2 regions of the Oceanobacillus timonensis genome follow, and region 2 is predicted to be linked to the other one. Evidence: riboswitches for the same ligand, from Rfam matches in the RefSeq annotation. Region 2 holds a riboswitch; the other holds the start of a gene.

Region 1 (16,070 bases), 670 kb from region 2:
GTGACGAGTCTTTTTCCGATAGCATACTTCCAAAAAGAGGTATTGAAACCTTTCAGGATGTTTCATCGTACAAATATATAAGCAGTCAAGGAAGGGATGATAGGGAATGCGTTTTTTTAAAGGATTTGATTCATCTGAACGGGAAACGAAGCAGGGCAAACAAAACTTCCAAAAACGTAAAAAAGAAATGGATAAAATGATGCGGGAGATGCAAGCCAAAATAGATACGATTCAATTAAACATAACAAGAATAGATGAAAAGTTATTGGAGCAACAAGGACTTGCGGAAAAGTTTGCTAGGTATGAAGAAAAAACTACGCAGCCGCATGAAAAAAGCCGGTTTCAAAAACAAAAAGAAACAGCACAAATAGAAGTTGAAAAATTACAAAATCAAAAATATGATTTAGAAACGCAGTTCATTCCTTTTCAGCAAAGTTATGATCGAATGAATCAGACTTTTTCGGAAACCTTTGCTCGGATGGATGCACTGGAAAGAGAAGCATCGGCGAAACAAAATAAAGTAGAGATAGAGAAATACACTGCAGCAGAAGAAGAGAAGATCCAGTTTGAGCTTGCTGAGGCAGAGGCTTTGCTTGAATTACGGTCAGAAAAATGAGGTGAAGATGGATGCTAGTACATTATAAATGTCCCAACTGCGGAGCGGATATGGAGTTTGATAGTGGTTCCGGACACTTGGCTTGTGACAGTTGCGGTCATGAGGAACATATTGATACGTATGATGACGTGAATATCTCCCAATCCTTTGAAGAAGATGAAGCCAAAGAATACCATTGTGAAAATTGCGGGGCGATTGTTTTGACAGATGCAGATACAACCGCAACATCTTGCAGTTTTTGCGGAGCAGGGGTAGTTCTTGCTGATCGTTTATCAGGGGATTTAGCTCCGGCTAAAGTGATTCCTTTTACCATTAGTAAAGAGGAAGCGATGCAAGCATTTAAAAAATGGTGTAAAAATGGCCGTTTAACGCCAAAGGGTTTTATGACAGCCAATCGGGTGAAAAATATCACTGGAATGTATGTCCCGTTTTGGATGTATGATTTAGATAACGATGTCGATGTTAAAGCAACAGGAACCAAGGTGCGTACGTATCGGCGCGGAGATTATCGTTATAAAGAAACCAAATACTATCGTGTCTATCGTGATATCGATGTCAGCTATTTAAAAGTTCCTGTCGATGCGTCGGAGAAAATGAATGATGAGCTGATGGATAAGTTAGAGCCCTATGATTATAACAAGCTGGAAAGCTTTAAAACACCTTATTTAGCAGGATACTTAGCTGAAAAATATAATTACACGGATGAGGAATTATTTGATCGGGTCAAGGCAAAGATGAAAGGTTTTTTAGATACGTATATTGCTTCAACCATCCGGGGTTACAGTTCCGTCAGCTATCAACAGAAAAATATTCGTACGAAGAAAGCAAATAGCTATTATGTTCTTTTGCCTGTCTGGATGGTATATTATGATTTTGATCAGCAGGAGCATACTTTTGCGATGAATGGGCAGACTGGAAAAATTGTCGGCAAGCCGCCGTTGAGCTATTCGAAGGCAGCAATATGGTTTTCTAGCATTGCCGGCGGATCATTTATTTTGATGAAAGCAATCGCGGTGATGCTGGGCGGTGATATTTTATGAGAAAGTATTTAATTAGTGCTAGTATTCTTTTACTTATATCTTTCTTTATAATGCCTGCTGCTTTTGCAGAGAAGCAATATATTTATGATGATGCGGACATATTTACAGAAAATGAACGTGCAGATTTGGAGCAGCGAGCGGCGGAGTATAGTGAAGAAAACGAGATTGATATTCTTATTTTGACGAAGGATGATTCAAGTAGGAAGGATATTGAACCATATATTGGTGATTTTTATGATGACCAAGGCCCAGGATATGATGGAGACCATGGAGATACAGTTATTTTAGGTCTTGATTTTTCTGGAGGTTCTGGAGAACGTGATTTATATGTTGCTGGTTTTTATGAAGGAGAAAAATATATAGATAACGATCGGGGCGCACAAATTGTTGACCAGATTATTCCAGATTTATCAGCAGATGATTATTATGATGCAAGTTTATTATATTTTGAAAAAGTAGATCAATATATGGGAGTTAGCCCATTAGTAAATCCAGATGGTTTTTTACTTCAGACATGGTTTCATTTATTAGTAGCTGTTATAATTGGAGCAATTATTGTCGGATCAATGATTTTTAATATGGGCGGCCGTGTAACAACAAATGCCAGTACGTATCTGGATGCAAATAATTCACGTGTAAAAAGTAAATCTGACAGGTATTTACGCAAATCTGTAACGAAAACGAAAATTCAAAAAAGCTCTGGAGGTGGCCGCGGTGGCGGTGGAGGTGGAATGACAAGAGGAGGTCATTCACATTCTGGAGCGCGTGGGAAATTTTAACTTACAGAAAGTTATATAGAAAGGATGAAAAGCATGATGGGTTTTTTTAGAGGGCAATTAGCAAATGTTATCGAATGGGAGTCATTCCGGGATGATATGATTTTCTGGAAATGGAATAACAGCGAGATCAAAAAAGGAAGTAAATTAATTATCCGTCCCGGGCAGGATGCAATCTTTTTTAATCAAGGGAAAATAGAAGGTGTTTTTAAAGAAGAGGGCGAGTATGAAATTGAATCGGATATTATTCCTTTCTTGTCCACGTTAAAAGGATTTAAATTTGGATTTAACAGTGGGATGCGTGTAGAAGTACTGTTTGTAAATACAAAACAGTTTACCGTGAAATGGGGAACAAAAAATGCCATAAATATTCCGTCCCAACAACTTCCTGGAGGCATCCCAATCCGTGCAAATGGCACTTTTCAATTCACGGTGAAAGATTACGTAAAGCTGATTGATAACATTGCTGGCGTAAGAGACAGTTTTCTGGTAGAAGACATCCGGCTGCGGATCACTGCCATTTTAGACCAGTTATTAATGAAGTGGATTACAAAAGAAGGAAAGGATATGTTTAATCTGCAGGCCAATTCCTTTGAAATCGGTGAGGGAATCAAAGAAGATTTGGATATGCAGGTCAATCAGGATGGTTTTGAAATTACTGGTTTTCAAATTATGAGCTTTAATTATCCAAAAGAAATTCAAGATATGATTACCAAAACTGCGTCACATGGCATGATTGGCGATATGGGACGCTATAAAGATGTTGCTATGACGGATGCGATTGCTTCCGGCAATTCAGAAGGCGGTAATTCGGCAACGGATATGGCCGGAATGATGATGGGAATGAATATGGCGAAAGAAATGATGAGCGGTGCGAACGAGCAAAATACTGGGAATCAACAACAGCAGTCTAACCAAAGCGGACAGCAAAATCAAAATGGACAACAGAATCAGAATCAGCAGCAAAATCAGCAGAACGATAATCAACAACCCGCTTCGGGCAACGAAGGCGGATCGATTCCCAATTTCTGTCCGAACTGTGGCAGTAAAACACAGGGAATGAATTTCTGTGGAAATTGCGGACATAAGCTGGTCTAAATACAATATTAGATAGAAAATAAGGGTGCTATCCAAATAGGAGGTATCCTTATTTTTTACATAATAGGAAAAAGCCTCTTTCCTTTCATCTCTTCAACAATATGATATGATAATTTAGAGAAACACAGAAAGAAGGTGGGCACAGGTTGGTAGTGGTTATTCTTATTTGTTTTACAGTTGCTATGCTGGCCGCTTTTGTTGGAAGTCTGGCCGGTTTAGGAGGTGGAGTTGTTTTAATTCCATTGCTTTTTCTGGCAAACGGAAATATCGAAGGTTTTGAATGGATTACTCCCCAAACGGTAGTAGCAATGTCTTTATTCGTTATGTGCTTTACAGGTATTTCCTCCGCACTATCCTTTGCAAAAACAGAACGGATTGACTATAAAGCTGGGGCTTTGTTTTTGATTGGCAGTATTCCGGGTAGTATGTGCGGGGCTTGGCTGAATCAATTTGTGCAAGCCAATACCTTTTATATTTATTTCGGCAGTTTAATTATATTGATTGCAGCAATTCTTTTTTATCGTCAATTAAAAGGAATGCAGCCGAGAAGCGTGGATACATCAGAAAAAGGATCCCGTCAAGCGAAATTAGGAACGCAAATATATACATATAAAATTCGGGCGCTACCTGCTATTATGATTGCTTTCTTTGTCGGGATGCTGTCAGGCTTTTTTGGCATCGGCGGGGGCGCTATTATGGTACCAGTAATGCTGCTTGTTTTTGGATTTCCTGCCCATATCGCCACGGCGACATCGATGTTTATGATTATTTTTGTCAGCCTATTTGGAAGTATCACGCATGTAATACTGGGCAATGTAGCATGGGCGTATGTCCTTTTCTTTATACCGGGTGCATGGATTGGCGGCAAGATTGGTGCATTGATAAATCAAAAGATTTCCAGCTCCTTATTAGAGCTGTTTTTGCGGATTTTATTAATTATCATGGGAATTCGTATGATTTTACAAGGAATCGGTTAGGGGCGTTGGAATATGTCAGAAGAAAAAATTTATCTTTACTATACCAATGATTTGCATAGTAATTTTGAACAGTGGCCAAGAGTAGCGGCTTTTTTAAAAGAGAAACGGGGATTAAGAGAAGAAAATAAAGAAGCTTATTTTACGGTGGACATAGGGGATCATGTTGACCGTTCGCATCCTGTTACAGAAGCCTCTGACGGTTTAGCAAACGTGGAGTTACTCAACGAAGCAGGTTATGATGTTGTCACATTGGGAAATAACGAAGGAATTACACTGTCTCATCAAGAATTATATCAATTGTACGATGAAGCGGATTTCCAGGTTGTTTGCAGTAATTTATTCAGCAGGGATCAATTTACGCCATTTTGGTTAAAACGCACGCTTTCATTAACGACAGAAAGTGGTGTCCGGATAGGTTTTTTTGGATTGACAGCGCCATTTAATGCTTTTTACGAGCTGCTTGATTGGCATGTGGAAAATGAATTTGATATGATAGACCGCTATTTAGAGGAATTAAAAAAAGAATCGGATGTTATTGTTCTGCTCTCCCATTTAGGAATTTCTGTTGATCAGGAAATTTCCCGGCGCTATCCGGATATTGATGTCATTATCGGCGGACATACACACCATCTGTTAGAAGAAGGAGAAACAGTGAATCGGACCTTGATAACAGCAGCGGGGAAACACTGTTACTATGCTGGTGAAGTAGAGCTTGTCTGGAATCATGAGAAGAAGAAAGTTGTTTTTAAAAAAGCAAATGCGATCCGTTTGCAAGATAGCGCCAAGGATCTGGAAACAGAGGCTCATTTACAACAGTTATCGGAACAGGCCAATCATTATTTGAATCAAGTTGTAGCGAATGTGGATCAGCCTCTGGAGGTGAAATGGTTTGCAGAAACACCGATTATCCAGTCTTTAACGAAAGTGCTGGGAAGGTGGACTAATGCAGATATTTCCATGCTGAATGCCGGTGTATTATTACATTCTTTGCCGGCCGGTCCTATTACCAAAGGAGATATCCACCGAATCTGTCCACATCCAATTAATCCTGTTCTGGTTGATTTAAGAGGAGATCAAATTGTGGAAACTGTCAGAGCTGCCTTATCTCCTGCTTTCACCGAATTGAAATTAAAAGGTTTTGGTTTCCGGGGAGAGATTTTAGGAAAAATGATTTTCTCAGGGATTCAAGTGGAGACTGCTTTTCATCGCAATGGAGGGGAATATGTGAAGCAGGTTTATACAGAAGACGGATATCCAATTCACCCGGATAAGGTATATTATGTGGCCACTGCGGATACGTTTACCTTTGGTCAGCTACTGCCGGAAATTGCCCGTTCTGCGAAAAAACAGTATTTTGTCCCGGAATTTTTACGTGACCTGCTGACGTATGCTGTCAAACAGCATTAAGATATTTCTGGCTTTACCTGTGACGTTCTGCTCTCCCTCTGCATACACTTATCACGAGAGAAAAACAGAGGGGGCTTTTTTTATGATTACAGTAGAACCTCTTGAGGTGGATGGCGTTATTTTTACAGCAGTGAGTGTGGAGTTGCCGCAAACAACCTTATTAACCATTAGCAATGATGTCGGGTATATTATGTGCGCAGCACTTGATGTGGATATTTTTAATGAAATACCTAAGTTGAAAGAAAGAAATGTCATCGCTGGCCGGGCAATGGGAGTACGCTCCATTGACCAGCTGTTGCAAGCACCGTTGCAAAAAATAACGGATGCATCCAAAGAACATGGATGGGAAGTTGGGATGACAGGCAAAGAAGCATTGCTTAAAATATCATAATAGTCCTTTAAGGCACTTCTTTTGTTCATACTATTTTGTATGGAACGAAAGAAGTGTTTTTTACACGTTAGGAAAGTATAAAATTTTAACGCAGAAGAATTTCGACGTAGTAAAAATTTTTAGGTACCAAGTATAAGTGCAGCGGTTTTGATGGGGCGAGTAACCGCAAATGTCTCCGGTGGGACGAGTAAGCGCAGTCCCAGTCCCAACTTAGGCATTCGTCGAAAGGCTTGCACTCAAGAGCATAAGGGATTCTAAGAAAGCAAAACACGCTTTTAAGGCTCCCTTTAACGAATGCCAAGTTTTCTTTATGTAAATTTTTATGGAAGTATATGATACCCGTCTGTAAGCGTATCATATAGCAATTGAAATAAGAGTGAAAAGACTTCAGTTCTAATCCCCTTCAATCATTGCATAAATTATGGAGAAGGGGGTAGTTGCGTTGAAATTTAAAAAGCGATACCGCTATCGAAAAAGCAGGAAAAGAAGAATACCTCCATCCCGGCGCTCTGTTTTAGTGCTGACCTTTATTTTATTTTTTGCTGCAGTTGGTTTCAGTTTTTATATAATTAACGTAAAGATTGAACCAATTGTGATCGATATTGCGGAGAGAAGAGCAGATGAATTTGCTACAAGAGCGATTAATACAGCTGTATATTATGTAGAGGAATATGGATTTGAGGATATTCTTAACATCACATATGATAATGAAGGCAATTTAGTAACATATAACAGGGACCCGGCAATAATCAGTGAAATTAATCGGGTTGCTACCGATCGGGTGGAGGAGTTTTTTGCTCATGTGAACCGGGGGGAGCAGCTTGAATTTGATCACAATCTGCAAGAACCATATGAATACGAGGGTGGTGCAGAAGGAAAAGCTGAAATCGATCCAACATTGATTGAGATTCCATTGGGGCAAGTAACCGGAAATTCTGTACTGGCTAATTTAGGTCCTAGAATACCGATTAATATGGAAGTAATCGGGGCTGTCCGAACGAACGTTGTCAGTGAGGAAGAAGAGTTTGGCATTAATGGGGCCTGGGTGTCTTTATATATAAATGTAGAAGCTGATGTACAAATTATTGTGCCATTTACATCAGAAGTAAGAACGGTACATACCGAATTATATTTAGATGGAGGAGCCATTATGGGAAAAGTCCCTGATTTTTACGGAGGAGACGGAAACACGCCAGATATTGCTGTCCCTAAAGATGATTTGCAGAACGAATAAATATGTAGTATAGTACAAATTAGTGAAGAAGCTATTAACATTTACATTTGAATAAAACCTTAACAGATCGGTGAGGTAGAGGTGCAAATCAGATGAGTACCCGGCAGGAGAATGACAACGATGATAGCTGGGAAAAGGTTGGTTTGCCGAAGCGTATAAAGGGGTCATGCTTTATACTGCTGGCATGTTACTGAAAAAGTTACATGCTGTCATGTATGTATTTTTTACATGGAGAACTATTGATCGAAATGGAGGATAACGTGAGTTGTTAAAACAATGGTAGGTTATTTTCTATCATTGTTTTTTTGCGTTTACAGGGGAATTTGTATGATATTACGGACAGTGCAGAGATGCGAAGATCCCTGTCTACCTTCTTTTTTCGAATCAGTTGCGCATGTGTAGGGAGGAAAAGAGATAATAGTCATGATTTCGTGTTGTATTATCCGCCTTATACATGGTTTTTAAGATACAGGAAATAAATAGACGGGGGTTTTAACATGGAAGCTACATATTGGTCGCTGTTACCTGCAATTGTCATGTTGATATTAGTGATCGTAACAAGAAAAGTGCTTATTTCGATTGGTACAGGAATTGTGGTAGGCGCATTATTATTAAATGATTTTCATATATGGGGAACAATAAAAGAAATATGGACTGTATTTTACACGATTTTTTATGTGGATGGCGCACTTGAAATTGGAAATATACTATTAATTCTTTTCCTTCTTTTCTTAGGAGTACTTACGGCATTTTTACAAGCTTCAGGAGGAGCAAAAGCATTTGGAGATTGGATGCTGAGACGGGTGAAAACACGTACTGGCGCGGAAATAATGACTGTAATTACTGGATTGGTTATTTTTATTGATGACTATTTTAATAGCTTAGCAGTTGGGCAGATTGCCAGACCGGTTACCGATCGGCAAAAAATATCCCGTGCGAAACTGGCTTACTATATTGATTCCAGTTCGGCGCCGGTTACGGTAATCGCACCAATATCAAGCTGGGGAGCATATATTATCGGTCTTTTGGGCGGTTTATTTGTAGCCAATGGGATTACAGATGTACAGCCGATGGAAGCATTTATACAAATGATTCCACTTAATTTTTATGCGATTGCTTCGATTATACTTGTGTTTATTGTCGCCTATTTCCATTTTGATATTGGTTCCATGTATACACACGAAAAAAGAGCAAAAGAAGATGGAGGCCTGCTGGACCCAAAAAGAAACCAGGTTTCGGGAGATTTAAGTGATGTATTTGACCCGCATAAAGAGGGGAAAATCTTTCATCTGATTGTTCCGATTATCGTACTGTTTGTAGTTACAGTTATCGCAATGGTTGGAACAGGTATCATGGAGACAGAAGGCAGTGCATCTATTATAGATGCTTTTGCAAATACAAATGTCAACCTTTCCTTAATTATCGGCGGGATTGCAGCAGTGCTGACTTCTGTTATTTTTCATATGCAGCAAAGCCATCCGCGTTCAAGATTAAAGCAGATTTTTATAGAGGGCTTTAAGACGATGATTCCGGCTATTAACATTTTAATACTTGCCTGGATGATTGGTGCGATTATCGGGGAATTGGAAACAGGAAGTTATTTAGCTGGTGTAGTTAATAACGCATCCGTATCATCTGATTTTCTTCCGGCGATTTTATTCCTGATTGCAGGGTTGATGGCTTTAGCAACAGGATCTTCTTGGGGAACGTTCGGTATCATGCTGCCGATTGCTGTAGAAATCATGGCAAATACAGATATGACGTTATTGTTGCCTGCATTAGCAGCTGTACTTGCTGGAGCAGTATTTGGGGATCATTGTACGCCGATTTCTGATACGACTGTTTTATCTGCAACGGGGGCAGGGGCACATCATATTGACCATGTTCTTACACAGCTGCCGTATGCTTTAATAGCAGCTTTTACAGCTTTTATCGGTTTTTGTGTTATTGGATTCACTCATTCTGTTTGGATTGCATTAGCTGTGACCATTCTTCTGTTAGCAGGAATTGTCTGGCTGACACATTTATTATTCATAAGAGGAAAAAAGAAGGCATCTTAATAGGAAGCTTGGAATACATTTTAGTATTCCAAGCTTTTGTCATAAAACAAACGCAGTAAGATAGGACAAATCCAAATAATAACATTTGACAAAACGACTAGAAAGGATATAATACAATTAAAATAGTCTGAAAGTAATGATTTTTTCTATTATTTTTAAAATATGTATTCGAAAAATTCAAATTTTATTTTTGGATCATTTTTGAATCCATTTTGTAACGCGCTTTCATGCTATTGCTATTTATTAAAAGGGGGTATGATGAATGGAAACTCGTTCGCAGTGGGGGACAAGAGCAGGGTTTATTTTAGCGGCTGTCGGTTCAGCAGTTGGTTTAGGAAATATATGGCGTTTTCCATCTGTTGCTTATGAAAATGGCGGTGGAGCATTTTTTATTCCTTATTTATTTGCGCTATTGACTGCCGGTATTCCCATTTTAATTATGGAGTTTACCATGGGGCAGAAGTATCGCGGTTCTGCACCTTTAACATTCCGGAGAATGAATAAGAAAACAGAGTTTATCGGGTGGTGGGCTGTACTTGTTGCGTTTGTGATTTCAACGTATTATTCCGTGATTATTGCCTGGGCAATATCTTATTCGATTTTCTCTTTCAATCAATCTTGGGGAGAAGATACAGAAGCATTTTTATTTGGAGAGCACTTGCAGTTAGCAGAAATTCCCGGGCAAATCGGCGGACTCGTTCCTGGTGTACTTATCCCGTTGATTATTGTTTGGGTGTTGGTGCTGGGTATTTTATTTCGAGGCGTTAAAAAAGGAATCGAGATGGCAAACCGTATTTTTATTCCTTTACTTCTGATCTTATTTTTAATTATCGTTATCAGGGCAGTTACGTTACCAGGGGCGCTGGATGGACTGAACGCATTCTTCACGCCTGATTTCAGTCAAATTCTGTCACCTGGAGTATGGATAGCTGCCTATGGCCAGATTTTCTTCAGTTTATCGATTGCATTTGCTATTATGATTACTTATTCCAGTTATTTACCTAAGAAATCAGATATTACTAATAATGCATTTATTGTTGGTTTTGGTAATTCCGGTTTTGAATTGTTAGCGGGAATTGGTGTGTTTGGAATATTGGGATTCATGGCTTCCTCTGCTGGGGTAAGTATTGAAGAAGTAGTAGCCGGAGGGGTTGGGCTTGCCTTTGTTGTCTTTCCGGCAATTATCAATGAATTACCGGCTTTTAATGGATTGTTCGGCGCGCTTTTCTTTATATCGCTGACGCTTGCAGGGATCACCTCTTTGATGTCTATTACCGAGGCGTACGTAGCTGCATTAGTAGATAAATTTAAAATTACGCGTGCCAAAGCAGTTCTTATTGGCGGGGGTCTCGCGGCACTGGTTTCCTTACTCTATGCTTCCCGGGGCGGCATGTATTTCTTAGATAATGTCGATTATTTCATTAATCAGTTCGGAGTAGCGATGATAGGCCTGGTAGAAGTCGTGTTGATTGCCTGGATTCTGCGCCGGACCAATGTCCTTAAAAATCATGCCAATGAGATTTCTGATATCCGTCTGGGAGCTTGGTGGACGATCAGTATAGCCGTTATTACACCAATTGTTATGGGCTATATGATGTTTGGACTCTTTAAACTGAATTTATTAAGAGAATTTGATACGGAATCCGGTAACTATGAAAATTATCCCGATGCTTTTATTAACTATTCAGGCTGGGCAGTTGTAGTCGGTGTGCTGGTACTTGGGATTATCCTGGCATTAACAAAGTGGAAATCAGATGATTCATTATCTGATTATAACGACAATTAGGAGGAGATAGAGATGAGCGTTTCAGCAATTATTGTCATGATTATCGGGATTCTTGTTATATGGGGCGGTTTAGTGGTTAGTATCTGGAATGCCATTCGGAAAGGGAAAGAAAAAGTGTAACTATTTACGTTCTATTTGAAAAAGGTGTGCATCCTGTATCTGGCTGGGATGCACACCTTTTTGTATAAAAAGCGGATGTTTGTTTTACTTCATCCGTTCCCATTTTTTAATATAAGGATACGGATCAAATGAAAATTCACTGTATCCATTATCTTTATACATTCCATAATGCAGGTGGGGAGGGAATTTACCGGAAGTTCCTGGCGGGCCGTAACCGGTAGAGCCGACACTGCCCAGTACGTCTCCTGGTTTTACAACTTGGCCTACTTTTATTTCATCTTCATAACCGCTCATATGCGCATAGTAGTGATAAATATTATAAATATCACGAATACCAATACGCCATCCTCCATATAAGTTCCAACCCATCATTTCCACGACACCATAAGTTGTCGAATGAACCGGTACGCCGTAAGAAGCAAAAATATCTGTACCTTCATGAATCCGTAATCCGCCAAAGCCGCGGCGGTCTCCCCATGTACTGCGATAGCTGTAATTATATCCCGTATCCAATGGAAAAGACCGATCTGTCAGATGAATAACTCCAAATTGTTCAAATACTTTTGCTGTATTCATGATTGTTTGTACAGTCAGGTCACGTTTATAATGCTCCCAAAGTGCAATTTTTACGTCATCCTTATCTAAACCATATGTTAATATATGGTTGGCCATCGTATAAAGGATATCTTCCGGATCATCGGGATCAGCCTGGTTATCATCGTTTCCGTCTTTACCAACTCCACCAAACTGCTGGATGACCTCCTGTTCGGTAGATTGAGCTGCATTGCCCAAACCAAACCACTCTGTTTCATCAAATTGAATGGAGATGACTTTCTCATCTTCTGAGGAAGGAAGTGTATTCCGTTCGTAATTATCCATTGCCGCAAAATAATACCATGGTACTTGTGTGAGGCTCTCTACTTTTTTAAATAGTGCCATTCTGTCTTCATATATTTGATTTTCTGATTCCGCATGTACGAAAGAGGCTGGTTGACAAAAGAGAAAAAAACAGAATACAAGCCATATAACCGTGCGAATGCTTGCCAGTTGAATCACCCCCTTATGAAATAAGTGTTGTTTTAATCATCTTTTTTCATGGTATCAACGATTTCCTGTACAAGCGGATTAATATCTGTATCCTCATTTTCCATCACAGAATAATGGAGGGTTTCGATATTATGAATTAGACTCCTGTTGTTTGAAGCATGAATCGTATAATAACCGGGAAGGATAGACATTGCTGTTTTTTCAGCATTATCAATAGCGGTTTCCTTTGATATATTATCCGAGGCTTCAAATGCAATTAAAGCTTCTTCATCCGTTACAAGCGTTGCTACTTCTTTAAAATCCGGATTCTGTAACAAGATGCTGGTGATCATTTCAGCTGTCTCGTTTCTGTCTATATGGATTTCTTTTGGTTTAGACGTATTATTTTGCTCAAATTCATCCTGCGTGTAACGTACAAAACCAATCTGATCGCGCGATGGTCCGTTAGTATCTGTTTCCATTTCCGGATTTCTATTTTTTGGATCTAACGGGTCCGGTTCGCTGTTATTTTGATTAGGTGCACAAGCTGAAAGGGTTATAACAAAACTTAATAAAATAATTCCTAATCCTTTTTTCATATTTATATGGCTCCTTTCCAAGGTCTATTTCTTATATCTTAGTTTTGGAAAACAGGCGCAAATCATGCAGGTAATTTTTTCTGGTTTTTCTAACTGTTTCTGTGATAAAATAAGGATAATGGATAAGGAGTGGATGTCCTCTCATGATTGAATTAAATGGGAAAACATATGAACTGATTGAAGAAAATAAAAATGGCTTCGAAGCAGAAACGGTTAAAGAGCGTTATTCCGAAGTTTTATCCAAATACGATTTTATCGTAGGCGATTGGGCATATGAACAGCTTCGTTTAAAGGGGTTTTATCATGATAGCCATGCCAAGGCGCCAATAGACGCTAAAATCAGCTGCTTTGAGGATTATATTTACGAATATTGTAATTTTGGCTGCGCCTATTTCGTATTGGAAAAGGTGCAGAAATAAAGAAGTTCAAAATATCTTCTCCGGATAAGAAGGCATTTTGAACTTCTTTTATTGGCTCAGAAAACGTTTATCAATTGTCTTTTTCCCCTAAAGGATGTGCGCCGGGAGCTCTTCGTTGCAGTTTTTTGTGCTGTTCTTTATCCGCATACGTGAAGGCACTTGCACGTTGCTGTCCTTCCTCCCAATCGGTTGATTTTCCGGAAACCGGATCATTTTCACGTATATCTGATCCATAGGATCCTTCTGGAAATTCTTCTGGAATGATGGTGTCATGCTGTTTCTGAACAGTGGAAAGTTCCTGGTAATCTTTTTTAGGCATACAATCTCCCTCCTTCTGGTTCAGTTTGTGCAAAAGGAAGGGGAATAACGCGTTCTAATAATTACCTTTCTAAAATCTGTAGAAACGTCTTTAATAATAAGATGGGAAATAAAAGTCCTTCATTTCATTTGATATTTCTTCATATTCAATCGCATTCAGTGCACTTTTTCAATTATTTTCTATATTTAAAGGACTCTTTATAACTATATTCGTTTCTCAATTGGAAATAGATGCAATTAAAAAGCCCTCACTTAAGAGCGAGAGCCTTGATTTTATGTTACTCAGGTGATATTTCAAATGTAGTTGAATCCGAATCTAAAGAGAAAGTTGGTTCATAAACAATCGTATAATTAGATTCTTCAGGAACATCGTATAGAATTGTTCCAGTTATGTTGTTTCCAGCTCCAATGTTTTCATTCATAAATCCATCTCCACTGAAGTATTCATCATACTGAGTACCTTCTTCTGAAGAAATAGTGAACTCATCAGATCCAAGATATACTTGTTCATCTCCGTTGTTAACAGCTTCAAATTCAACAGCTAGAACAGAATCGTTATCTGGTTCCATGAATTCATCCGGTTCTGTAAAAGAAGCGCTCGTGAGAGTTACTTCTAAATCACCTAGATTAACTGTATCTCCAACACCATAAACTTGGTCGCCTGCGTCTTCTGATTCTTCAGTACCTTCATCTTCGTTGTTATCTTCTGATGCTTCTGCATTTTCCTCTGAAGAATTGTCTGTTGAAGCATCCGATTCTTCATCTCCGCATGCTGCAAGAAATCCTATCAATAGAATAGCCATTAATACCATAAAGCAGTAATTAAGGGAATATGTTTTCGTAAAAAACTAAGAAAATAAACCTAGGCAAATTCATTTTTTCGTAACTTTTTGCTTCTTTCTATTATGCCAATATAACGAGTCGATAAATTCCACATTTCTAAAGTCTTTAAAAAATGTAAATTATAACGGCTAGGATTTTTGAAGAGAGTTCTTTACACCTGTTCGTATGGAAAATAATAGGGAAGAATTAATCGGGCAAATAAAAATAAAAACGAAATAAATGATTAATTTACAGATGAACCGAACAGTATAGTAAACAACATTTTTAAGTAAAGGTTAAGAAAAACAGCAGATGGTTTTGAGAGTTGTTAAAGCTACCTGCCACTGAAATATTTTGTTCTGTCTGATTTAACTTTTATTTGTTTAGCTGTTTCAATCGTATAGAATATCCTACTAGCGGAGGCGGACCGTTTTGACTCCTGAGGGATTAGCACCATCTGAAGATCCACTTTTGCCAAGTGTTCTTCTTGGCAAAAGTTAGCTGAAGAGCGTGCCCCTAGGAAAGCAAAACGGTCCGCCGCAGCGGTCGCCTTACATTTAACCTTCTAATCTTTGTCAACAGATGTATGAAAGAAACAAGCAACCCTTGTTCTTATAGAAAGGAAGTTCTTTTTAAAGGGCGAAAGTGGAGTTACAAATCTGCTGAAACGCATTTATTTTTCTTTATTCTATTGCAAAATAATTTTTAGCAAAAATAAGCTGAACTTTTGATAAAAATAATTACCTTTCACCCATCTCTGCTAATTTATATCCCCGGAACCGTTTCGTAAGCAATTTACCCAGCCGGAAAATAGCATCTTCATTGCCATTTCCGCTGATAATTTGAATCCCGATTGGCAAATGGTTTTCATCCTCTCCTACAGGTATGGTAAGAGAAGGGAGTCCCCATACATTGGCATAGGCAGTATAAGGCATGTATTGCAGATAGGTTTTACGGATAGAAAAAATTTCTTTGAAAACCTGGCCATGATTGGATGCAGTTTGATAATAAACAGGCAGAATCAGCAGCCGGTTAACTAAATAGGTTTTAAGCAGTTCATCACCTTGCTGCAGAATACCGGCAATTTCGCGGACTCTTTTTTGAGAAGGTTTAAACATTTTCGCCCCCATAATAGCCCAGGATAAATAAGGATGGACGTTAGTACGTTGGCTCAGTTTTTCTTTTAAGAAAGAGCGTACCAGCCCGGAGCGGTCATTATTAAAAGCTTCATCTTCTACCAGTTTGCTTCCGTTGATGGACATGATTTCCTGCCAGATTAATGCGCTGTCTCTAAAATATGGCGGCATAATTTGCTGGACACTGTAAATCCGCTCCAGGAAATTTTCCAAATCACCTAACAATTGCCCTGTTCTGGTAGAGA
Region 2 (16,070 bases):
ATCAGAAGCTTCCTTTTGCACAAGAAGAAATAACAAGACAGGGGCATGCGATTGAAGGAAGGATTTATGCAGAAGATCCAGTGCGCTTTTTTCCATCCCCGGGTAAAATCACTACGCTGGAACTACCTCAAGGAGAGGGCGTGCGGAATGAATGCGGGGTGACGTCCGGAGATACGGTAACACATTTTTATGACCCGATGATTGCCAAACTGATTGTTCACGGGGAAAATCGGTCAGAAGCAATTCATAAGCTGGAAAAAGCGCTGCAACAATTCAAAGTAGAAGGAATTAAAACCAACATACCAATGCTTCAGGAAATTATTACGTATGAGGCGTATAAAAAAGGGGATACCCAAACCAATTTTTTAGATAAATATTATCAACCAAATACAGGAGGGAATTAAAATGGAAATCAAAGCATCGATGGCAGGAAACGTATGGAAAATCACAGTACAGCAGGGGGAAGCTGTGGAAGAAGGACAGGATATAGTTATTTTAGAGTCTATGAAAATGGAAATTCCGATTGCAGCAGAGGAAAAAGGTGTTTTAAAGGAATGGAAGGTGCAAGAGGGTGATTTTGTAAATGAAGGCGATACCATTGCGGTTGTCGAATAAAACAGTTTGGGGTGAATGTTTATGCAATTAGTAAACTATGAAACGGTTGATCATCATATAGCTGTTATTACATTAAATCGGCCGGAAGCTGCAAACGCTTTATCCACGGCTTTGCTCACAGAATTAGAGCATTGTATTCAAAAAATAAAAACGGATGAAAAAATTCGTACGGTGATTATTACTGCTAGCGGAGAGAAGGCTTTTAGCGCAGGGGCTGATTTGAAAGAACGAAAGACAATGAATGATGAAGAAGTTGCAGCCGCCGTACAGAAAATTTCCAACGTCTGTGATTCCGTAGAGAAATTAGATGTACCCGTTATTGCAGCTCTTAATGGCGTTGCTTTTGGAGGAGGTCTGGAGCTGGCTTTGGCCTGTGATCTGCGTATTGCTGCGAATCATGTGAAAATGGGCTTAACAGAGACATCTCTGGCGATTATACCAGGAGCCGGGGGGACCCAGCGATTGCCGAGATTAATCGGGATAGGTCAGGCCAAGCTGCTTATTTATACGGCCAAATCAATCTCTGCAGAGGATGCTTTCGCGATTGGACTGATTGAGCGGTCAGTCGCTGCTTCCTTTTTACAGGATGAGGCAGTCAGTATCGCCCGGAAAATAACCAAAAATGGACCAATAGCAATCAAACAGGCAAAACAGGCGATAAACCAGGGGATGGATTTGCCAATGGATGAAGCGGTTCAACTGGAACATGCTTCTTATTTAAAACTTATCCCGACAAAAGATAGAAAAGAAGGCTTGCTTGCATTTCAGGAAAAAAGAAAGCCGGATTATCACGGAAATTAGAGCTGGGAAGGAGCGTGCTTATATGCGTAAGGAAGAAGAGTTGGAGCAGCGCATTGAAAAAATAAAACAGGGCGGAAAACAAAAATATCATGATAGCAATGCTGAGAAGGGGAAGCTGTTTGCAAGAGAAAGAATTCAACTGCTTTTTGACTCACATGATGTTATCGAAGACGGGTTATTTGCCAATGCAATGGCAGCGGATTTGCCGGCAGATGGTGTCATTACGGTGATGGGGAAAATAAATGGCCAGACGGTTTGCGCGATGGCGAATGATTCTACGGTCAAAGCGGGAAGCTGGGGGCAGCGGACGGTGGAGAAAATTTTACGCATCCAAGAGACCGCAGAACGGCTGGAAGTACCGATGATTTATCTGGTTGATTCTGCTGGTGCCAGAATTACAGATCAGATAGATATGTTTCCGGGGAGAAGAGGAGCGGGACGCATTTTTCATAATCAAATTAAGCTGTCTGGCAGAGTGCCGCAAGTCTGCTTGTTATTTGGCCCATCTGCTGCCGGCGGTGCCTATATTCCGGCCTTCTGCGATATTGTTGTTATGGTCGATGGTAATGCATCGATGTATTTGGGATCCCCGCGTATGGCGGAAAAGGTCATTGGTGAGAAGGTTTCCTTAGAAGAAATGGGCGGAGCAAAAATGCATTGTACGACTTCGGGAGTAGGCGATGTTTTAGTAGATACCGAAGAGGAAGCGATTCAATTTGCACAGAAGTACTTAACCTATTTCCCTGCTAATTTTCGGGAAAAACCGCAGCAGTTGGCACCTGTAGAACCAAAAACTTTTGATAAGTCCATTAGCGAAATTATCCCGGAAAATCAAAATGTGGCGTTCAATATGTATGATCTGATAGACCGCATGATTGATAAAGATAGCTTTTGTGAGATAAAAAAGCGATTTGCTCCAGAATTAATTACAGGTTTGGCGCGTATTGACGGTCAAAGTGTAGGATTGATTGCAAATCAGCCGCGTGTAAAAGGAGGTGTTCTTTTTACCGATTCAGCAGATAAAGCAGCAAAGTTTATCCAATTATGCGATGCATTCGGGATTCCATTACTGTTCTTAGCCGATGTACCCGGATTTATGATTGGAACGAAGGTAGAGCAGCAGGGTATTATTCGCCATGGAGCCAAAATGTTGTTTGCAATGAGTGAAGTAACGGTACCCAAAATTTCCGTGATTGTTCGTAAAGCTTATGGGGCAGGCCTTTATGCAATGGCAGGGCCCGCTTTTGACCCGGATTGCTGTTTGGCATTCCCCAATGCACAAATTGCTGTTATGGGACCGGAAGCAGCCGTAAATGCTGTTGAAGCAAATAAAATTGCCAAACTGCCAGAAGAGGAGCGAGCAGCTTATATTCAGGAAAAGCAGGCTGCCTATAAAGAGAACATTGATATTTACCGTTTAGCTTCGGAAATGATTATTGATGATATCATTCATCCGGATTATCTCAGAAATGAGCTGGCCAGCCGTTTCTCCGTTTATCAGAATAAGAAAAAGCAATTTACAGAACGGAAACATGGGGTCTACCCGGTATAAAACATTATTAAAACGCTCAGATTACTTCGAACTCTGAGCGTTTTTACATATTATTTTAATCAACTATAATATTATTATGTAAACTAAAATAATAATTCCTAGAAATCAACACCAATATTCCGTATAATAAGGATATAGTGCGAACGTCAGGAATAACAGTATCGAAGCGATGAACAGCTATGAATAAGTTGGAAAAGGGGTAAAGGCTTGTGATCACGTATATGGAAAAAAAGGTAACAGAACAACAAATTGCATCTCTCTATCAGGAAATGATAAACAAAGGGGACAAAGTGAATGCAGATAAGATGCTCGATATGCTGGAAAAATACACGGATCAAGAATTTATTATCACCTTGACAGGTCATTTTTCTGCAGGGAAATCTTCGCTGATTAACCACCTTTTAGGGGAAGAAATTTTGGCGAATAGTCCGATTCCTACCAGTGCAAATGTGGTTAAAATCACATCTGGAGAAGGAACTGTCAACGTGTTTTTTCATAATGGAGAAGTGGTAGAGTATCATGAACCGTATAATTTAGAACAAATTAAACAGTTCACTCAAAATAAAAATGATATTAAAAAGATGCACATCAGTACAGGAAAAGCCATTTTGCCGCCGCAAACAGCTGTTTTGGATACACCTGGTATTGATGCTGCCGATGATGTGGATAGGGTGCTGACAGAAGCATCGCTGCATTTATCAGATTATCTGATTTACGTCACCGATTATAATCATGTGCAATCGGAAGTAAATCTATTATTTTTGCAGGCGATGCAAGAAAATGGCCTGCCGTTTATGGTGGTTATCAATCAGATAGATAAGCATAACGAAGCGGAATTGCCTTTTGTCGAATTCGATAAAAAAATTAAACAAACGTTTGATCAATGGAATCTTCACCCTTCTTCTATTTTCTACACATCTCTCAAAAATGCTGAAGCACCGCACAATGCGTGGGAAGAATTGAAAGACACGGTATTTCATATGCTGCAATCAAAGGATGAATACATGACGATGGATGCAAGCATTCGACAAATCGTCCGTGATCATAAAGAAAAAATTCATCGGGAAATGTCGAACCAAAAAGCATCTTTGGGAGAAGTTGACGGAGCTTCCCTGACCCAGGAAATGGAAACCCTCACGCAAGAAATAGAAAACTTGGAGCAACAGCCGAAAAATATAGCGGCCTCTTTTTTAGATGAAGTGGATCAGACCGTCAAAAATGCTTATCTTATGCCGGCTGATGTAAGAGATTTTGCAAAAAGTTATTTGGAATCCGTGCAACCTGATTTTAAAGTGGGCGGATTATTTACAAGCAGTAAAAAAACAAAAGAAGCGAAAATAGAACGAAAACAAGCCTTTATGGAAGCTTTAGAAAAGAATGTGGAAACAACTTTAAAATGGAAACTCCGTGATAAGTGGTATGAACATATAGAAGCCCATCAACTTGATTCTTCTTATCAGGAAAAAGGTGTCTCTTTCCTGGAATGGTCTTTAAGTGAAGATCTGCTGGAAAGTCATTTACGTAAGGGTGCGAACCCTAATGGCGATTATGTTTTAAACTATACGAATGAAATTGCTTCCAGTTTAAAAACATATTTCAAAAAAAAGATGCGGCAGTTAACAAATGAAGTAAAACAAGAACTGGAGGCAAAGAATGAGAACGCGTTAGAAGAACGGAAACGCGCGTTGGAAAGCTTGCAGGAGAAACAGGAAGAGCAGCAAGCTAATCAGGCGCTTGATAAGGAAGAAGAAGCTTATTTCAAGCATTTAGATGAACAGGAAGCCGCTCCAGAAGTGTCAACAGATATCATCGCTGCGATGAAGGAGGAGCTAAAAGCCCGACAAGTTACTCCTAAGCAGGGAACCGCGGACTTGGAAATGTTGAAAGAGGAAGCACAGGTGGAAGAACCTGCAGATGAACAAGGTGAGACAGAAAATACGGTGCATCATAATACCGATCAAGATGTTGTCCGTGATATAGATGATGTATTGCAAGTGGTTCAATTACCGGGTTTTGAAAGTTATCAGCAGGATTTAAAGAAACGAAAAGTATCTTTGACAGAACGATCTTATACCATTGCTTTATTTGGTGCTTTCAGTGCTGGAAAATCATCCTTCGCCAATGCAATTCTGGGTGAACGTGTCCTGCCGGTATCGCCGAATCCAACCACTGCAGCAGTTAATCGGATTCGCCCGGTTACGAAGGAAAATCAGCATCGGGACGTTATTGTCACTTTTAAATCTGAAGCCATGCTAAAGGATGACATCCAAACCTTGGCAAAAGAATGTGAGCCGCCTGATGCTTCTCTGGATGAGCTTATTACCTGGCTGGAAACAGAAGAAGTGCTGACCGATGCACGTTTACCAAAAATGTATCAAGCGTATTTACGGGCGATGATAGCAGGTTATGGGCAGGCGAAATCGGTTATCGGCTCATCTAAGAAAATTACCTTTGATGCATTTGCGTCTTACGTGACAGATGAAGAAAAAGCATGCTACATTGCATCGATGGACCTTTTTTATGATTGTGCCGTAACAAAGCAGGGCATTACGCTTGTCGATACGCCTGGTGCGGACTCCATTAATGCCAGGCATACGAACGTATCCTTTGAATATATCAAACAGGCAGATGCTATTTTATATGTTACCTATTATAATCATGCGCTTTCCCGCGCAGATAAAGATTTTCTAATGCAGCTGGGGCGAGTAAAAGATGTATTTGAATTAGATAAAATGTTTTTTATTGTCAACGCCGCAGACTTGGCCAGCAATCAAGAAGAGTTAGATCTGGTAACCGGATATGTTAAAGAACAATTAACGCAATTGGGAATTCGTTTTCCGCGTCTTTATCCTGTTTCAAGCAAGCTCTCTTTAGCAGAGAAATTAGAACAAAAACCATTAAATCAGCAGATGCAGGCTTTTGAATCTCGCTTTTATGATTTTATTCATTATGATTTAACGGCACTGGCGAAAAGAGCTGCCATCAGCGATATGGAGCGTTCAGATGAAGCGCTGGAACAATTTATTCAATCCTTAAAACTGGATCAATCAGCAAAAACAAAACGAAAAGAAGATTTACAGCAAGCGTATCAGCAAATCATTCAATATGCAGAAAACCTGGACGTCACTTCAACAGAAAATCGCTGGCATCAAAAATTAGAAAAACAAACGTATTTTTTAAACGGGCGTTTTGCTATCCGGTTCCATGACCTCTTTAAAGAAATGTATAATCCAGGAACCATCACCGAGTCCGGGAAAGCAGGACGGGAACAGCTGACGAAGCAATTTGAACAGCTGGCGTTATATGTGGAAACCGAATTGCATCAGGAGTTATTAGCTGTTTCTTTACGAGTGGAGCAGCTCTTGAAAGATTTATTAAAAACCAATCAGCAGGAAATGATTGCAAAAGCGAAAAACCTGGATCCGGTTTTTTCGATAGCAGAATGGGATATGATCTCGTTTGACACACCTGATATCACGACCCGACTGTCGGTTGAAAAGGAGCAGGAGCTTCAGAAATTATTTGCGCGATTTAAAGATACAAAAACATTCTTTGTTCAAAATCAAAAAGAAGAAATCAAAGAGCAGTTATATACCATCATTGAATCAGATATTCAAACTTTCATAGAAGAAGGAAGAAGGTTAATCCAGTTGTCTTATCAAGCGCAGTGGGATCAAGGAATAGAACAGGAAAAAACAACCCTTGTCCATGAAGCGGATGTCCTTTATCAGCAATTTATCGACCGCTTATTTGTAGAAGTGGATATGGATGATTTAGAGCAGCGCAAAGAACGAATGAACAGTATTTTGGATGCATATAGAGAGGAAGGAAATAAATCATGACAGCAAATAAAGTTTTATTAGTAGATGGAATGGCGCTTCTGTTCCGGGGATTTTTTGCAACATCTTTCCGGGGGAATTTTATGTACAATTCTAAAGGCGTTCCGACAAATGGTGTTTATCAATTTTTGCGCTATTTAACAGATGCCATTCACACTTTTGAACCAACGCATGTTGTCTGCTGCTGGGATATGGGGAGCAAAACTTTCCGGACCCAGATGTATGACGGCTATAAAGCCAATCGCGATGAACCGCCGGTGGAACTGATTCCCCAATTTGATTTAGTAAAAGAAGTAGTGGATTCTTTTGATATCCCGAATGTCGGGTTGGTAAATTTTGAGGCGGATGATTGTATGGGAACCCTTGCCAATATGTATAATCCTGAAAATGACGTATTTATTCTTTCTGGGGACCAGGATTTACTGCAATTGGTAAAAGAAAATATTCGTGTGGTTATTATGCGGAAAGGTCAAGGCAATTATGAAGTCTTTGACAAGGATAACTTTTATGAGAAAAAAGCACTTTCTCCTGCACAAATTATTGATTTAAAAGGGCTGATGGGAGACTCTTCCGATAATTACCCTGGAGTAAAAGGTATTGGAGAAAAAACAGCATTGAAGTTACTTCAGGAATTTGGAACAATCGATCATTTAGTTGATAATATCGAAAAGCTTCCTAAAGGAGTACAAAATAAATTGCAGGCAGATATGGATATGCTTTATCTATCAAGAAATCTTGCGGAGATAAAATGTGATGTTCCGATTTCTTGTGATTTAGAAAGTTTTACATGGCGTTTTCAAGAAGAAAAAGTAACCACGGAATTAAGTAAACTGGAATGGAAACATTTGGGCCGGTTGCTGGCGCCATTAAGAGCTAATACAACGATATCATTTTAAATCCAGCTGACATAAGATGGGGGTATCCTTTGTACCTGGTAGGGGTATAAAAGATACCCCCCTTTCTTTTGGAGTGGCGAAGTAAAACCGCACACAGATTAGGGATTTCAAAAACTGAAAATAAATAGTTTTTATGATGGATGTACACTAGAGGTGTATAAGTATTTATTATTGTTAAAAATATGGAAAATAATAATGAAATTTGGTAAAAAGGTTTTCCATCGTTATAATAGAGGAAGATAAGTATGGAAGAATAAATAAAGATAAATCTGGGTATGTCTTGTAGATAGACGATTATGAAAGGAATAGAGTAAACAGAAGGGAGCAAAAAGTATGAGAGTAGTAGATAACATTACGGAATTGATTGGAAATACGCCGATGGTAAAATTAAATAAACTGCAGCCGGAAAATGCAGCAGAGGTTTATGTGAAGCTGGAAATGTTTAACCCGAGCGGGAGTGTAAAGGACCGGGCTGCAGCTCATATGATTGAAGTTGCTGAACAAGAAGGGCTTATTCATCCCGGGGACACGATTATAGAACCGACAAGCGGGAATACAGGAATAGGGCTTGCGATGGCTGCCTCAGCCAAGGGATATGAGGCTATCCTGGTGATGCCGGATAATAGTACGGCAGAGAGAAGAAATCTTTTAAAGGCTTATGGAGCAAAAGTTGTGTTAACACCAAGCAATGAAAGAATGCCGGGTGCCATAAACAAAGCATTAGAATTGCAAGAGGAAATACCAGCAAGCTTTATCCCTCAGCAGTTTAAAAATATCTCGAATCCGGACGCCCATCGTCAAACAACCGCGCTGGAAATTTTAAAAGATACAAATGATCAATTAGATGCTTTTGTTTGTACAGCGGGTACAGGAGGAACAGTGACAGGCACAGGGGAATCATTGAAAGAATACATTCCGGATCTACATATTGCTGTGGTGGAGCCTAAAGGTTCCCCGGTATTATCCGGTGGAGAACCGGGTTCGCATAAATTAGTAGGTACGAGTCCGGGCTTTGTACCTGAAATTTTAAATACATCTATTTATGATGAAATCATTCAAATTAATGATGAGCAGGCATTACGTTTATTAAAAGAACTTGCACAGAAAGAGGGATTGTTTATTGGCCCGTCTGGTGCAGCTGCTGTTTATGCAGCGATAGAAGTTGCTAAACGTCTTGATTCGGAGCAAAAGGTTGTCTGTATCGCGCCTGACACGGGAGAGAGATACCTGTCCATGGATTTTCTGCAAGACAATAATTAACACGCAGGCGAATCACCTATTTTCTTATACTGCATAGTTTACAATAAAGAAATTAAAAATGCTGATTCTTTATTTGAACGCACTATATCATTGGCAGAGCAGTATGTAGTTCAGGAAACGTCATACGATTTTATACAATATAAAAAAACCTTTATTTTTCATTGTTTTTCTTTGTTATTCTTGCTATAATACAGTCAAATTCATTATTCATAGGTGAACGATAGAGGTGCAAAAACCATCAGTATATATGCGGAGTCCGAACAGGCCGGCGATGAAGCATATAGAAAGGGGGATTTGCCGAAGCACAATAAGCCCTGTTCTTATTGTACTGGAACCAGGATTGAATAAATCCGGTGCTGTCATATAGGGGACTATGTGGAGGGCTATCAGCTGAGAGGACATGGAAATGTTTATGCAGCAGCGGTCTCCGTTGGTGCATTTTATTTTGTGGAAATTGTTAAAGTATTGGATAATGATAAGAGAAAATAAATTCGGGAGTAGTAAGAAAATAACACTGACTCTGCTTATCTTTATTACTTTCCACCCTCTAGTTTTTAAGGCACTTTAGTAAGGTGCTGCCGTCTATTTTTCATTATGAAATGTTGATATTATAAAAAGAGGTTTAAAAAAAGGCCGAATTAGAAGCAAGAAGATCAAGGCGGTGTGGCTTTTCCGAACGGAGCGTATGTTATTAAATACGTGAGTATCGGAAAAGCCGCGCCAACGCAGAGATTCGCCGCTTATCATTTGGAGTTTTTTTGAACTTCCTATAAAAAGGGTGTGTTGTTATGAATTTTGGGAAAGTGGTAACGGCGATGGTAACGCCATTCAACGAACAGCAAGAAATTGATTATGAAGCATTGGATCATTTAATTGAACATCTGATTGCTAATGGCTCCGACGGGGTGGTAGTCGCAGGAACAACGGGCGAATCCCCAACTTTATCAAATGAAGAAAAGCTGGCATTATTTTCACATACGGTACAAAAAGTAAATGGAAGAATTACAGTGATTGCTGGCACTGGTTCCAACGAAACAAAAGGCTCTATTGCGTTGTCACAAGCTGCTGAAAAAACAGGTGTGGATGCTATTATGCTGGTAACACCTTATTATAATAAACCTTCTCAGGACGGTTTACATGCGCATTTTAAAACGATAGCTGATTCGGTGCAATTGCCTGTGATGCTATATAACGTACCTGGCAGAACTTCTGTTGATTTGGCAGCAGAAACGGTTATTCGTTTATCGACGGTGGATAATATTGTGGCTATTAAAGATGCGAGCGGTAATATGGATAAGGTAACGGAAATGGTAGCGCAAACGGACGCGAGCTTTTCTGTATATAGCGGAGAAGATGCAATCACATTGCCGTCTCTTGCAGTTGGGGCAGTAGGCATTGTTTCGGTTTCAGCCCATGTAATCGGTAATGAGATGCAGGAGATGATCACTGCATATGAACAGGGAGAAGTGAAAAAAGCGGCTTCAATCCATCAGCGCATTTTACCGGTTATGCAGGAAATGTTTGCAGCACCTAGTCCAGCTCCGGTAAAGGCAGCTTTGAATCGGAAGGCTGTAAATGTCGGCGGTGTTCGTTTGCCATTACTTTCATTAAATGATGAGCAGCTGCAATCATTAAATCGTAAATTAGAACTGCTTGAGCAAGTAAAATAATTGGCGCTATCAAGTTGAAACCTCTCTAAATCATTTAGATTTAGGGAGGTTTTTAGCGTGGATTTGTCTGCAATATAGTCAATATTCCTAAAAACATACCACAATACCTATCAACTTATTCAGATTAAATGATAAAATATAATACAAATAATGAATAACAGAGAAGGGAATGGGGAGTCGATGAGTGAAACATTCATTCAAGCGGATGACAGTATTACACTATGGGGAATGATCATTATTTGGGCATCCGTCAGTATTTATTTGGAACAGCGCTACAATTGGGCCTCCAAGGTTACTGGAGCAATTATTGCGTTAGTCGGTGCCATGATTTTATCTAACACGGGTGTTATCCCATTAGAATCACCGGTGTATGATGCAGTCTGGTCTGTGATTGTTCCATTGGCAATACCACTATTGCTATTTCATGTGAACATTAAAAAAATATGGAAGGAAAGCAGCAGATTATTACTTATTTTCCTGCTGAGTTCAATCGGAACGGTGGCAGGAACCATTATTGCGTTTTTTACTTTGCGGAATCATATTCCTTTTTTAGATCAATTGAGTGGTATTTTCAGTGCTACATATACAGGAGGAGGCGTGAATTTTGCAGCGATGTCTGCTAAATTTGATACTCCTGAAGCCATTACCTCTTCAGCTGTGGTTGCTGATAATTTAATGATGGCTTTGTTATTTATTATTCTGATGATGATACCTGCTGTTAACTTTATCCGTAAACGATATTCAGCGCCGCATGTGAAACAAGTAGAACAAAGGCAATCGGATGCTGATAAGACATTGGCGGAAAGCTTTTGGAAGCGGAAGGAAGTTTCTTTGAAGGATATGGCACTCTCCATTGGGACGGCTTTTCTTTTAGTTATTGTCTCCTTAAAAATTGCAGAATTCTTTGCTGGCATCATCCCAAGCGGTGACGATGCTTCTTTTTTTAATAACTTATTGAGCGGGATCATAGGAGACCAGTATCTGGTACTGACAACACTGACTTTTATAGCGTTGGCTGTATTTCCAAATTATTTTTCCGGGTTAAACGGAAGCCAGGAAATGGGTACGTATCTGATTCACCTCTTTTTTGTCGTTATCGGAATTCCTGCTTCTATTCCTTTGATTATCCAAACGGCGCCATTATTACTTTTATTTGCATTTATTATTGTGGCCATTAATTTAATACTGTCACTTGTTTTTGGGAAATTATTCAAGATGAGCTTAGAAGAAATCCTTTTGGCCAGCAACGCAAATATTGGAGGTCCGACGACGGCAGCTGCATTTGCGATTGCGAAAGGATGGAAACAGCTGGTCGGACCGATATTAATCGTCGGAACACTAGGGTATATTGTAGGGAATTATATCGGTACCTTTCTTGCTGTTTGGTTTGGCTCTATCATGTAAGTAATTGTAAAAAATCTGTTTCTGTCTATTAAGATAGAGCAGATTTTTTTGATGTAAGCTGCATTTGAAAGAAAAAATGCTTAGATTTGTTGAAAGCAATTCAAACATAGTATAATTCACATAAGTTAGTCCATTAACTTATGATGGAAGGAGTAGCAGCAGCTGATTTGGTAAATAATAGAATAGCGGCTGTTGATGCTCTATTGCTGTATTAAAGAGACAAAAAAGGTTGGGATAGCAATTTTCAAGCGATTATTATTTTTGCTGTTTATTATATTATTAGCTGTTTGGACAAAAACGCTATGGGAAGATCCGGTTCGTGATTTGGTCCCGGATGCTGTCAATGATGCGTTTTCTTATGTAAGCGACTTTGTGACAGATGCGATAGATAATGACTTTTATTTTCGTCAAATATCCGATGAGGCAACGTCTTTGGTAGATTCCATAACCGGTTCAGATACAAACAGAGAGTATGAGCAAGTAGAAACACCTGAACTCACTACTCCAGAAGAACAGTCCTTTTCTGTTGGTAATGTGGAGATTGGAGATACAAAAGAACAGGTGGAAGACATGTACAGTGAGCCGGCACGTCAAAGTCAAAATGAGTATGGCGTCGAGTGGTCTACGTATCATGAAAATTATAAAAACTTTATGATGGTAGCGTACGATGAGCAGGAGGTTGTACGTGGACTCTTTACCAATCAGGATTTACTGTCTTCGCAGCATGATATTGAATTGGGTGATTCCAAATCATTTGTCAATGAGACATTAGGTGAGCCGGAAGAGGTGATCCGTAATGGCTGGTTTAATTATAACATTGAGAGTGAAGGGGAATATGATGTTTATCATATGGATGGCACGTACGCAACCATCTTTTATGATCTGCATGAATCAGATGAAGTCACAGCCATCCAGCTGATAGACGAGGATTTAGAATCTGCAAAAAGCACCCTTTATACGCCTGGCAATGAAGAGCTGAAAGAAGGGCTGGAATATCAATTATTTGATTTAACCAATGCAACTCGTGTGAAGCATGACCTGTCTATTTTGGAGTGGGACGAAGAAGTAAGAGAAACGGCGAGAAAACACAGTACGGATATGGCTGCCAATCAATTTTTCAATCATACGAATCTAGATGGACAGTCCCCTTTTGATCGAATGCGGGAAGACGACATTTCCTTCTTAAGTGCGGGAGAAAATCTTGCGTATGGACAATTCAGCAGTGTGTTTGCTCATCAGGGATTGATGAATTCAGAGGGACACCGAGAAAACATTTTACACGATACATTTAGCCATTTAGGCATAGGCGTTGATTTTAATGAAAGCGATCAGCCATTTTATACGGAAAATTTTTATCAATAATGTGTTCTGATTTTAGAACACCCGCAAGCTGTTAGAAGCAAAATCTAATAGCCTGCGGGTTTTTTTAAAGGATGAGGGTTCGCTTTTTATATGCTTTTATTAGTAGAAGCTGTTACAACAAAAGCAGAATCTCCTTCTATTTCTATGACGCTGTCTGTTATCACAATGATTCGATTCACGACATTTGTGATGATGATCGTTGCTGTGATGATCTCGGCAATGACAACGTTTTTCATGTCTGCTTCTGCATCCGCAATGGCTTTCATGTCTGCTGCCACAGTGACAGGATTTATGATCTCTGTGACGATAGTCACCTCCTGGGCGACTTGTGTTGCGACAAGGATCTTTACACTTTTCTCTTGATGAGTGATGACCGCACATAGCTTATCCCTCCTTTCCCAATCAATATACGCAAAGAAGAAAAAAGGGATTAGACAAACCTAATAGGAGCTAACACATTTTTGCGTAAAGCATGTATCTGTTGTATAGATTATTATCTTTTTCTTTACTCGAAGACCACCCAGATCGTTATGGACAGTAAAAAGGCCGCTATGAATGAATCGTACGTTTTTTCTTTTCTTGAATCGGGAATCATACAGCAAGTTACACTGCGTAAAATAGAGATGGGTGTGAAACTTTTAAGTTATTCTTTCGTATAACTTAATTAGACAGAAAAAATGGACGAGGAGGTCATGAATTGACTGAGATTGCAATGGAACTAACAAATGTCAGTAAACGCATTAAAGACAAAGAAATTATTAAAGACGTCAACTTTCAAATAAAGAAAGGGGAAGTTTTTGGTTTTGTCGGGCCGAATGGGGCCGGTAAAACGACTACGATCCGGATGATGGTTGGTCTGATGAAATTAACAGAAGGTGACATTCGCATTGTCGGGAAAAGCATTCAAACCGATTATGCAGAAGCAATCAGAGAAGTGGGAGCCATTGTGGAGAATCCGGAAATGTATCCTTTCTTAACAGGAAGAAAGAATTTGGAACAATTTGCCCGGATGATTCCAGGGACAACGAAAGAACGAATAGAAGAGGTTGTTCGATTAGTCGGACTGGAAAAGGTCGTCAATGAAAAAGTTGGCGGGTACTCTCTTGGAATGCGGCAGCGGTTAGGCATTGCACAAGCTTTGTTACATAAACCGTCGATTCTCATTTTAGATGAGCCGACCAACGGACTGGATCCCTCCGGAATGAAGGAAATTCGCCAGTATATCCGGACATTGGCAGAAAAGGAAAACGTCAGTGTGATTGTGTCCAGCCATTTACTATCTGAGATTGAATTAATGTGTGATCGCATTGGCGTTATAAAAAATGGCGCTTTAATTGCCGTGGAAGATGTGGAAAAGAACAGACAAGCTGAGAAAGACGATGTGTCAGAGTATACCATCTCCGTCAACAATGCCCAGGCTGCAAAAGTGCATTTGGACAGTTTGGATGATGAAACACTCCATGTTGAAGCGGTAGACGAATCAACCATAAAAACAGCTGTTAAACGGGAACAAATACCGGCTGTGCTTAAAGAATTATTAAACCATAACATTAATGTGTATGAAGTTCAGGTATCGACAAATACGCTAGAAGATAAATTTTTTGATTTGATTGGAGAGAATGTCATTGAGTAATTTGGGTCAGCTAATAAAAAACGAATTTATCAAACTGCATCATTATAAATCTACCTGGGCGATGTATATTATTATCGGCTTCCTCTTGATTGGTATGGGTATGGTTACAAGCTTTGTTGTGAACCCAAGTGCGATGGTTGATGGAACTTTTCAAGCAGAGCTGATGCAGGCCTATCAATCCATGGGATTAGAAGTTCCTGCTTACGATATGTGGGCCTTCGTGGCAGAAAATATCTCTATGACCAGCTTCATTACGATTTTCATTATCGTTGTTGCAGCTAAAATTATTTCCAATGAATATAAATGGGGAACGATTAAATTATTATTGATTCGCCCGGCAGGAAGAGGAACCATTTTAACCTCAAAATATATTACCGTTTTGTTGTTCGCATTGGTAATGATTTTATATACCATTATTCTTTCTATGATTATAGGGCTTCTCTTTTTTGGTGTCGACTCCTGGAATCCAACGATTGTCGATAATATGGGGTCCGGATATACGGAAGTTTCGGTGATAACTTCGATTGGGAAAGACATCTTGTTCAGCCTTATACCATTAATTATTGTGGCAACCTTTTCTTTCATGATTGCGATTTTATTTAAAGGCAGTGCTATGGCCATTGCAGCAAGCATTGTTATATTCATTGCTTCACCAATGATTACGATGCTGGTAAGCCAATATGAAATTAGTAAATATTTATTAACCGCACATCTGAACTTGCAAAGTACTTTTGAAGGATCACCAATGATTGAAGGAACCTCCTTAGGCTTTTCCGCTGCTGTGCTTCTTGTTTACTATGTGATATTTATGGTAATAGGGTGGCTGACTTTCAAAAAACGAGATGTAGCTGGAAATTAGTCGGAAAGGCGGTCTATCTATCGTGAAAAAAACGTATGCTTTTTTGCTCTGCAGCTTGCTTCTCCTTTTAGCTGCTTGTGCCAGCGATAATGAGGAAGAGAAGGAAGACAAGGAAAATCATTCAGGACAAGCGGATGATTCCGAAGATAATAATGAAAAGCAAAATCTGGATCCAGCAA

What was found. Region 2 has a riboswitch for lysine ahead of dapA (4-hydroxy-tetrahydrodipicolinate synthase). Riboswitches for the same ligand answer to the same signal wherever they lie in the genome.
Region 1: it holds a riboswitch for lysine, as region 2 does, so the genes downstream of both, B7E05_RS15875 (Na+/H+ antiporter NhaC family protein) here and dapA (4-hydroxy-tetrahydrodipicolinate synthase) in region 2, are expected to answer to the same signal.

What each region holds. Positions count from the first base shown of each region.
Region 1 covers NZ_LT800497.1:3,238,993-3,255,062, reverse strand. Annotated here, with positions in the region: gene B7E05_RS15915 (hypothetical protein) at 107-616, shown strand; gene B7E05_RS15910 (TFIIB-type zinc ribbon-containing protein) at 628-1,656, shown strand; gene B7E05_RS15905 (TPM domain-containing protein) at 1,653-2,435, shown strand; gene B7E05_RS15900 (SPFH domain-containing protein) at 2,472-3,530, shown strand; gene B7E05_RS15895 (sulfite exporter TauE/SafE family protein) at 3,683-4,507, shown strand; gene B7E05_RS15890 (bifunctional metallophosphatase/5'-nucleotidase) at 4,520-5,914, shown strand; gene B7E05_RS15885 (YunC family protein) at 5,997-6,305, shown strand; gene yunB (sporulation protein YunB) at 6,748-7,539, shown strand; lysine riboswitch at 7,608-7,786, shown strand; gene B7E05_RS15875 (Na+/H+ antiporter NhaC family protein) at 8,037-9,599, shown strand; gene B7E05_RS15870 (sodium-dependent transporter) at 9,862-11,385, shown strand; gene B7E05_RS15865 (methionine/alanine import family NSS transporter small subunit) at 11,398-11,505, shown strand; gene B7E05_RS15860 (M23 family metallopeptidase) at 11,590-12,531, opposite strand; gene B7E05_RS15855 (YhcN/YlaJ family sporulation lipoprotein) at 12,585-13,130, opposite strand; gene B7E05_RS15850 (YutD family protein) at 13,274-13,549, shown strand; gene B7E05_RS15845 (hypothetical protein) at 13,620-13,868, opposite strand; gene B7E05_RS15840 (DUF4352 domain-containing protein) at 14,146-14,670, opposite strand; gene B7E05_RS15835 (amidase) at 15,430-16,070, opposite strand, start outside.
Region 2 covers NZ_LT800497.1:2,573,669-2,589,738, reverse strand. Annotated here, with positions in the region: gene B7E05_RS12640 (acetyl-CoA carboxylase biotin carboxylase subunit) at 1-404, shown strand, start outside; gene B7E05_RS12635 (acetyl-CoA carboxylase biotin carboxyl carrier protein subunit) at 406-615, shown strand; gene B7E05_RS12630 (enoyl-CoA hydratase) at 637-1,416, shown strand; gene B7E05_RS12625 (acyl-CoA carboxylase subunit beta) at 1,439-2,968, shown strand; gene B7E05_RS12620 (dynamin family protein) at 3,178-6,810, shown strand; gene B7E05_RS12615 (5'-3' exonuclease) at 6,807-7,703, shown strand; gene cysK (cysteine synthase A) at 8,037-8,963, shown strand; lysine riboswitch at 9,177-9,357, shown strand; gene dapA (4-hydroxy-tetrahydrodipicolinate synthase) at 9,752-10,633, shown strand; gene B7E05_RS12600 (DUF819 family protein) at 10,814-12,037, shown strand; gene B7E05_RS12595 (CAP domain-containing protein) at 12,233-13,399, shown strand; gene B7E05_RS12590 (hypothetical protein) at 13,486-13,713, opposite strand; gene B7E05_RS12585 (ABC transporter ATP-binding protein) at 14,097-15,032, shown strand; gene B7E05_RS12580 (ABC transporter permease) at 15,025-15,891, shown strand; gene B7E05_RS12575 (serine hydrolase) at 15,914-16,070, shown strand, end outside.